Regions from separate parts of the Streptomyces sp. NPDC000151 genome, predicted to be linked through region 1. Evidence: riboswitches for the same ligand, from Rfam matches in the RefSeq annotation. Region 1 holds a riboswitch; the other holds the start of a gene.
What was found. A riboswitch is a leader RNA that binds a small molecule or an ion and turns the genes downstream of it on or off. The one in region 1 is predicted to bind glycine.

Region 1 (4,345 bases):
GCCGGAGAACTCCAGGCCCGCCGCGGCGAGGAAGTCCACCGGCTCGTCCTGCCAGTCCGGCTCGTACAGCCGCACCCGGCCGCCGGAGGGCAGGCCCTCGCGCGGCACGTCACCGCGGCACAGCTCGGCCACGGCGGGCGGCGGCAGCGGCACGCCGACCGTGCCGTCCGGGTTCACCGCGATGCCGATCTTCGGCGGCAGGCCGCGGGCGAACTCGCGGGCCGGCGCGACCGTGCACGGCATGTGCGCCCCGACGACCCGCAGGAACTCCTGCTCCGAGCTGAAGACGGGGACGTACGCCAGGCCGTCGGGGAGCTCCACCGTGGGCAGGTCCAGGCCGGGCCGGCCGAAGCCGGCGCTCTCGGGGCCGCCGCCCTTGGGCAGCGGCACCCATACCCGGCTGCGGCCGAGCACCTCGACGATCCGGGCGCCGGCATGGGGGTGGCCGACCGACGCGGCGAGCACCTCTTCCAGCTCGTTGGCCGGCCAGGCCAACTGCGGAATGCTCTGGTCGGTCATGCCCTGCCCAGGGATGCTCTGCTCCGGAATGTCCATGGTCACCACCCGCTTCGTACCGCGCTGCCTGGTCGGAAACCCTAGCGTCCGACCGGCCGTTTTCTCTCGGCCGTCTCACACGCGAGCTCTCTCGGCTGTCGTACACCCGAGCGCGGAACGGGCGGGTCCCGTCAGCCGAAGGTCGTCCGCTCCAGCGCGTCCGCGGCCCGCCGGTCCAGCAGCACCGTCGCCGTGAACCCCTTCGGGAGCCGGGCCGACCGGGCCCTGGCCAGCAGCCGCCGGACCGCGCGCCGGTGCCGCGCGAAGGCGTAACCGGACACGCCGCGGCCCCTGGCCCGCTGCCCGGACAGGGCCACCTCCGGCGCCACGTCGAGCAGCAGCAGATGCAGCTCGCGGCCGTCCCGCCGGGCGGTGCGCGCGATCCAGCGGCGCACCCAGGCGAGCGTGCCGCAGTCGTGCACGACCACGCTGCCGCCGGAGCGCAGCGCCTGCCGCAGGCCGTAGTAGTGCGCGACCCGCACCAGCGGCCTGACCAGGCCGTACGGCAGCGCGCCGAGCCGGCCGGCCGCCCAGCGCTCCCGTACGTCCTGGGAGTCGATGCGGTGGACGGGCGCGCCGGCCCGGTCCAGCGCGGGCACCACGCGCTGCATGAGGGTGCTCTTGCCGCTGCCCGGCAGGCCCGAGACCACCACCAGGCCGCGGGCGGGGAAGTCCAGCGCGCGGACGGCCCGGTCCCCCTCCGTTCCGCGCAGATCCGTCACGGGGGCGCCGCGGCCGGGGCGCACCACCGCCTTGGGCGCGCGTGCCCGGCGCGGCACCGCGCCGCGCGCGACCCCCGACGTCGTCGCGTATGCGGCTTGCCTCTGCACCGTGATCGCCCTCCCCGTCCCGTTCCCCGGATCCCCCGTCGAAGCCTGCGCGTGCACCGTGGTGCAGTCCCAGGCGCTTACCCGCAGAGTGTCAAGAAAAGGTAATGAGCTTCAAGCGGAGGGCAGGTCATGGCGGGTTCTCCGGGGCGTGCGGGCCGGGGCTCGGCTATCCGGCGCTCCCGTGCAATGATGTGCGCGCCACGTGCACCGTGACCGCACACCGGCGCCCAACTGCATACCGGCCGCTTGAATCCGCGCGGGAGAGTTCCCGCCAAGCCACGGCGGGGCGCCGAAGGAGCAAGTACTCCCTTGAATCTCTCAGGCCCCTGTACTGCGCGGACGAGGCAGATCTGAAAAGCGGGCCGCCCGGGTGCGGCCCCACCCAAGGTGCAAGCCGAAGCCCCCGACGGGGGCTGTCGGTGAACCTCTCAGGTTCCGATGACAGATGGGGAGACGTCCGATACGTCCCTGTCGTCCATCCCGGGAGCCCGCTGCCATGCCTGAACCCCGCCAGACCGCGCTCGATGCCACGCATCGCGCCCTCGGCGCGACCATGACCGACTTCGCCGGCTGGGACATGCCGCTGCGTTACGGCAGCGAGCGCGACGAGCACGTCGCCGTCCGCACCCGCGCCGGCCTCTTCGACCTCTCCCACATGGGCGAGATCACCGTCACCGGCCCGCAGGCGGCCGACCTCCTCGACTACGCGCTGGTCGGCAACATCGGCAAGGTCGCGGTGGGCCGCGCCCGGTACACGATGATCTGCCAGGAGGACGGCGGCATCCTGGACGACCTGATCGTCTACCGGCTGGCCGACCGGGAGTACATGGTCGTGGCCAACGCCTCCAACGCGCAGGTCGTGCTGGACGCGCTCACCCGGCGGCAGGCCGGCTTCGACGCCGCCGTGCGGGACGACCGCGACGCGTACGCGCTGCTCGCCGTCCAGGGCCCGGAGTCCGCGGGCATCCTGAAGTCGCTCACCGACGCCGACCTGGACGGTCTCAAGTACTACGCCGGTCTGCCGGGCACCGTCGCGGGCGTCTCCGCGCTGATCGCCCGCACCGGCTACACCGGCGAGGACGGCTTCGAGCTGTTCGTCCGGCCCGCCGACGCGGTCGCGCTGTGGGAGGCGCTGACCGAGGCGGGCAAGGACGCCGGGCTGGTCCCCTGCGGCCTGTCCTGCCGCGACACGCTGCGCCTGGAGGCGGGCATGCCGCTGTACGGGAACGAGCTGTCCACCTCCCTGACGCCGTTCGACGCGGGCCTGGGCCGCGTCGTGAAGTTCGAGAAGGCCGGGAACGAGGGCCGCTTCGTGGGCCGGGACGCGCTGGCGGCGGCCGCCGAGCGCGCCGAGCAGAACCCGCCGCGCAAGCTGGTCGGGCTGATCGCCGAGGGCCGCCGCGTGCCGCGCGCGGGCTACCCGGTCGTGGACGCCGAGGGCACCGCCATCGGCACCGTCACCTCCGGCGCCCCCTCCCCCACCCTCGGCAAGCCGGTCGCGATGGCGTACGTGGACGCGGCGCACGCCGAGCCGGGCACGAAGGGCGTCGCCGTGGACATCCGCGGCAAGCACGAGCCGTACGAGGTCGTCGCGCTGCCCTTCTACAAGCGGGAGAAGTGACCGCACGGCCCACCGAGGCCAGGAGAATCGGCCGCGCGGCACCCGTACGGCCGGTAGAAGTGACGCGTTCGCGTCTCACCTGTCAAGACCCTCTGCACGACCATTCCCCCGCATCCAGGAGAATCGAACCATGAGCAACCCCCAGCAGCTCCGGTACAGCAAGGAGCACGAGTGGCTGTCGGCCGCCGTGGACGGCGTCTCGACGGTCGGCATCACCGAGCACGCGGCCAACGCGCTCGGCGATGTCGTCTACGCCCAGCTCCCCGAGGTCGGCGACACCGTCACCGCGGGTGAGTCCTGCGGCGAGCTGGAGTCGACCAAGTCCGTCAGCGATCTCTACTCCCCGGTCGACGGTGAGGTCACGGAGATCAACGAGGACGTGGCGAACGACCCGTCGCTGGTGAATTCCGCCCCCTTCGAGGGCGGCTGGCTGTTCAAGGTGAAGCTGAGCGGCGAGCCGGAGGACCTGCTCTCCGCCGACGAGTACACCGCTTTCACCGCAGGCTGACCCACGCCCGCCCGCCGTACGGAAAGGGGCCCCGCCGCCCCTCTCCGTGTCTCCCACCCAGGAAGACTCATGTCGCTTCTCAACAGCTCCCTCCATGAGCTCGACCCCGACGTCGCCGCCGCTGTCGACGCCGAACTCCACCGTCAGCAGTCCACCCTCGAAATGATCGCGTCGGAGAACTTCGCTCCGGTCGCCGTCATGGAGGCGCAGGGCTCGGTCCTCACCAACAAGTACGCCGAGGGCTACCCCGGCCGCCGCTACTACGGCGGCTGCGAGCACGTCGATGTCGCCGAGCAGATCGCCATCGACCGGGTCAAGGAACTGTTCGGCGCCGAGTACGCCAACGTGCAGCCCCACTCCGGCGCCTCCGCCAACCAGGCCGCGCTGTTCGCACTGGCCAAGCCCGGCGACACCATCCTCGGTCTGGACCTGGCGCACGGCGGCCACCTGACCCACGGGATGCGGCTGAACTTCTCCGGCAAGCAGTTCAACGTGGTCGCGTACCACGTGGACGCCACGACCGGTCTGGTCGACATGGCCGAGCTGGAGCGGCTCGCCAAGGAGCACCGCCCGAAGGTGATCATCGCGGGCTGGTCGGCGTACCCGCGGCAGCTGGACTTCGCGGAGTTCCGCCGGATCGCCGACGAGGTCGAGGCCGCTCTGTGGGTCGACATGGCGCACTTCGCGGGTCTGGTCGCGGCCGGTCTGCACCCGAACCCGGTTCCGTACGCGGACGTCGTCACCTCCACCACCCACAAGACGCTGGGCGGCCCGCGCGGCGGCATCATCCTCGCCAAGAAGGACTTCGCGAAGAAGCTCAACTCGTCCGTC
Region 2 (4,345 bases), on a different contig from region 1:
TGGATGCGTTCTTCGCGGCCGCCGAGCAGGCGGCCAAGCCCAGCCTGCGCGGGAAGCCCGTGGTGGTGGGCGGCATCGGCGGGCGCGGCGTCGTCTCCACTGCGTCGTACGAGGCCCGCGTCTTCGGCGTCCGCTCGGCCATGCCCACGGCCCAGGCCCGCCGCCTCTGTCCCAACGCCGCCTACCTCACGCCCCGCTTCCACGTCTACCGCCAGGTGAGCGAAAAGGTGATGGCGCTGCTGCACGAGCTGTCGCCGCTGGTGGAGCCGCTGAGCCTGGACGAGGCGTTCGTGGATCTGGAGGCCGGCGGGGTCGCCGACGACGCCGCGTCGGCCCGTGCGGTGGGGGAGCGGCTGCGCCGCGACATCCTGGCGGTCACGGGACTGACCGGCTCGGTGGGGCTCGCGGGCGCGAAAATGCTCGCGAAGATCGCGTCCGAGCAGGCCAAGCCGGACGGCCTGGTGCTGATCGAGCCGGGCACCGAGCGCGAGCTGCTCGGGCCGATGACCGTGCGGACGCTGCCGGGCGTCGGCCCGGCCACGGCCGAGGCGCTGCGCAAGGCGGGGATCCACACGGTCGCGGAGACCGCCGAGGCCGGCGAGGCGGAGCTGGTGCGACTGCTGGGGCGGGCGCACGGCGCGGGGCTGTACGCGATGGCGCTCGGCCGGGACGACCGGCCCGTGGTCGCGGAGCGGGACGCCAAATCGGTCTCCGTCGAGGACACCTTCGAGGTGGACCTCACCGACCGTACGAGAGTCCGCGCCGAGGTGATGCGGCTGGCGGACCGGTGCGTGCAGCGGCTGCGCGCGGCCGGGCGCTCGGGCCGTACGGTCGTGCTGAAGGTCCGCAACTACGACTTCTCCACGCTGACCCGGTCCGAGACGCAGCGCGGGCCGACGGACGACCCGGCGGTGGTGCGGGAGGCGGCGGGGCGGCTGCTGGACCTGATCGACACGACGGGCGGGGTGCGGCTGCTCGGCGTCGGGGTGACCGGCCTCGCCGACTTCACGCAGGAGGACCTCTTCGCGCAGGTGGCGACGGAGCGGGCGGCCGAGGAGGCCCGGCTCGTCGAGGAGGCCAGGGCGGCAGCCGGGACGGCAGGGGCCGATGGGGCGGAAGAGGCCCAGGAGGCCGCTGAGCGGCCCAGGAAGTGGCTGCCGGGCCTGGACGTGGTCCACGCCGAGTACGGCCCCGGATGGGTCCAGGGAAGCGGCCTGGGGCGGGTCACCGTACGGTTCGAGCAGCCCTGGTCCGCGCCGGGACGGGTGCGGACGTTCCTGGTGGACGACCCTGCGCTGACGCCGGGGGAGGCGCTGCCCCTGGTGGGCGGCGGGCCGGACGCTCCGCCCGCGGCCGATGACGGCGCACATCCGCCCATAGCCTCGGATCCGCTCGCGCCGGCAGCCGCGGGTCCTCCTGCACCGACAGCCGTGGACGCACCGACAGCCGTGGACGCACCGACAGCCGTGGATCCGCCCGGCGCTCAGTCCTCCGGCGAGCCCGCTATCCGGCCGAAGTCCCGGTCGGCGGACCCGGCTGCCGGGCGGCCGGCGACGTCCTCCCCGGCGAGCTCCGCGTCCGTGGCGGAGATATCCAGCCGGTAGTGGTGGTAGAGCTGCAGTTCCTGCTCGGGCGAGAGGTGCCGGCCCACCCCGAAGTCCGGCGCGTCCTTGATCAGCTTCCGCTCGTACGGCACGTGCAGCGCCTCGTCGACCAGCCGGCTCGGCTCCAGCGGCACGAACGCGTCCCGGCTGAAGAGCCCCGTGCGGACCGCCGCCCACTCCGGCTCGCCGGTCGCGTCGTCCAGGTACACCTCGTCGATGGTGCCGATCTTGGTGCCGTGCCGGTCGAACGCCTTGCGGCCGATCAGACTGCGGGGATCGATATCGGTCTGCACGGTTCCTCCTACCTGCCGGAACTGCCCTGTGCACCCTACGAAACGGCACATTTCCCACCCTGGCCACTCGAGGGATGCCGAGCAGTCGCGCTGGTAGGCTGGTCAGCGATCGATGACCCCGTGCGGGAGAGCTCTCCGACCCCCGGGCCGGAGGCGCCGAAGGAGCAACTCCTCCCCGGAATCTCTCAGGCACACGTACCGCGCGGACGAGATCACTCTGGAAAGCAGGGCGGGCCACGGACAGTGCAGTACCGGAGCCCCTCCTCACCGACGGTGAAAACCGGACGCCGCGTGCGTTCCGGTGAAGCTCTCAGGTTGAGATGACAGAGGGGGAGGCCGTCCGGGCACCAGCGCCGTGGTGCCCTCGTAGGTCCCAGAGACCAGGAGGCCCCCGCAGATGACCACTCACCGCATCTCGTTGACCGAGTTGGAGCGCGGCACCCCCTTCGAGCAGCGCCACATCGGCCCCGACCAGGCGGCCCAGGCGAAAATGCTCGCGCACATCGGCTTCGGCTCGCTGGACGAACTGACCGCGGCCGCCGTCCCTGACGTGATCAAGAGCGCCGAGGCGCTGGACCTGCCCCAGGGCCGTACCGAAGCGGAGGTCCTGGACGAGCTGCGGGCGCTCGCCGACCGCAACCACGTGCTGTCCTCCATGATCGGCCTGGGCTACTACGGCACGTTCACGCCGCCGGTCATCCTGCGCAACGTCATGGAGAACCCGGCCTGGTACACCGCGTACACCCCGTACCAGCCGGAGATCTCGCAGGGCCGCCTCGAAGCCCTGCTGAACTTCCAGACCATGGTCGCCGACCTCACCGGGCTGCCCACCTCCGGCGCCTCGCTGCTCGACGAGGGCACCGCGGCCGCCGAGGCCATGGCGCTCTCCCGTCGCGTCGGCAAGGTCAAGAAGGGCGTCTTCCTCGTCGACGCCGACTGTCTGCCGCAGACCGTCGCCGTCATAGAGACCCGCGCCGAGCCCACCGGCGTCGAGGTCGTCGTCGCCGACCTGAGCGACGGCATCCCCGCCGAGATCGCCGAGCGCGGCGTCTTCGGCGTCCTGCTGCAGTACCCCGGCGCGTCCGGCGCGGTCCGCGACCCCCGCGCGCTCATCGAACAGGCTCACGAACTTGGCGCGATCGTGACCGTCGCCGCCGACCTCCTGGCCCTGACCCTCCTCACCTCGCCCGGCGAGCTCGGCGCCGACATCGCGGTCGGCACGACGCAGCGCTTCGGTGTGCCGATGGGCTTCGGCGGCCCGCACGCCGGCTTCATGGCCGTCCGCGAGAAGTTCGCCCGCAGCCTCCCCGGCCGCCTGGTCGGCGTCTCCGTCGACGCCGACGGAAACAAGGCGTACCGCCTGGCCCTGCAGACCCGCGAGCAGCACATCCGCCGCGAGAAGGCCACCAGCAACATCTGCACCGCGCAGGTCCTCCTCGCCGTCATGGCCGGCATGTACGCCGTCTACCACGGCCCCGAGGGCCTGGCCGCGATCGCCCGCCGCACCCACCGCTACGCCGCCGTCCTCGCCGAGGGCCTGCGCGCCGGCGGCATCGACGTCGTGCACGGCACGTACTTCGACACCCTCACCGCGCGGGTCCCCGGCCGCGCCGCCGAGATCGTCGCCGCCGCCCGCGAGGCCGGCGTCAACCTCCGCCACGTCGACGCCGACCTCGTCGGCATCGCCTGCGACGAGACCACCGGGCGCGCCCAGCTCACCGCCGTGCTCGGCGCCTTCGGCGTCCAGGGCGACATCGAGCAGCTGGACGCGGCCGCCGCCGACGCGCTGCCCGAGTCCCTGCTGCGCGGCGACGACTACCTCGCCCACCCGGTCTTCCACCAGCACCGCTCCGAGACCGCGATGCTGCGCTACCTGCGCACCCTCGCCGACCGCGACTACGCGCTGGACCGCGGCATGATCCCGCTCGGCTCCTGCACGATGAAGCTGAACGCGACCACCGAGATGGAGCCGGTGACCTGGCCGCAGTTCGGTCAGCTGCACCCCTTCGCGCCGGTCGACCAGGCGCAGGGTTACCTCACCCTCATCCAGGAGCTGGAGGAGCGCCTCGCCGTCGTCACCGGCTACGACAAGGTCTCCCTCCAGCCCAACGCCGGTTCGCAGGGCGAGCTCGCGGGCCTGCTGGCGGTGCGCGCGTACCACCGCGCCAACGGTGACGAGCAGCGCACCGTCTGCCTCATCCCGTCCTCCGCGCACGGCACCAACGCCGCCAGCGCCGTGATGGCCGGCATGAAGGTCGTCGTCGTCAAGACCGGCGAGGACGGCGAGGTCGACACCGACGACCTGCACGCCAAGATCGAGCAGTACCGTGACGAGCTGGCCGTCCTGATGGTCACCTACCCGTCCACGCACGGCGTGTTCGAGGAGCACATCACCCAGATCTGCGCGGCCGTGCACGACGCGGGCGGCCAGGTCTACGTCGACGGCGC

Region 2: another riboswitch for glycine. It lies ahead of gcvP (aminomethyl-transferring glycine dehydrogenase); the one in region 1 lies ahead of gcvT (glycine cleavage system aminomethyltransferase GcvT).

What each region holds. Positions count from the first base shown of each region.
Region 1 is NZ_JBEPFC010000019.1:7,590-11,934, reverse strand. Features, by position in the region: gene ABT381_RS08870 (enhanced serine sensitivity protein SseB) at 1-555, opposite strand, end outside; gene ABT381_RS08865 (AAA family ATPase) at 687-1,391, opposite strand; glycine riboswitch at 1,633-1,729, shown strand; gene gcvT (glycine cleavage system aminomethyltransferase GcvT) at 1,882-3,006, shown strand; gene gcvH (glycine cleavage system protein GcvH) at 3,137-3,514, shown strand; gene glyA (serine hydroxymethyltransferase) at 3,584-4,345, shown strand, end outside.
Region 2 is NZ_JBEPFC010000042.1:32,395-36,739, reverse strand. Features, by position in the region: gene ABT381_RS14980 (DNA polymerase IV) at 1-1,604, shown strand, start outside; partial or broken gene ABT381_RS14975 (PRC-barrel domain-containing protein) at 1,490-1,897, opposite strand; glycine riboswitch at 2,011-2,108, shown strand; gene gcvP (aminomethyl-transferring glycine dehydrogenase) at 2,295-4,345, shown strand, end outside.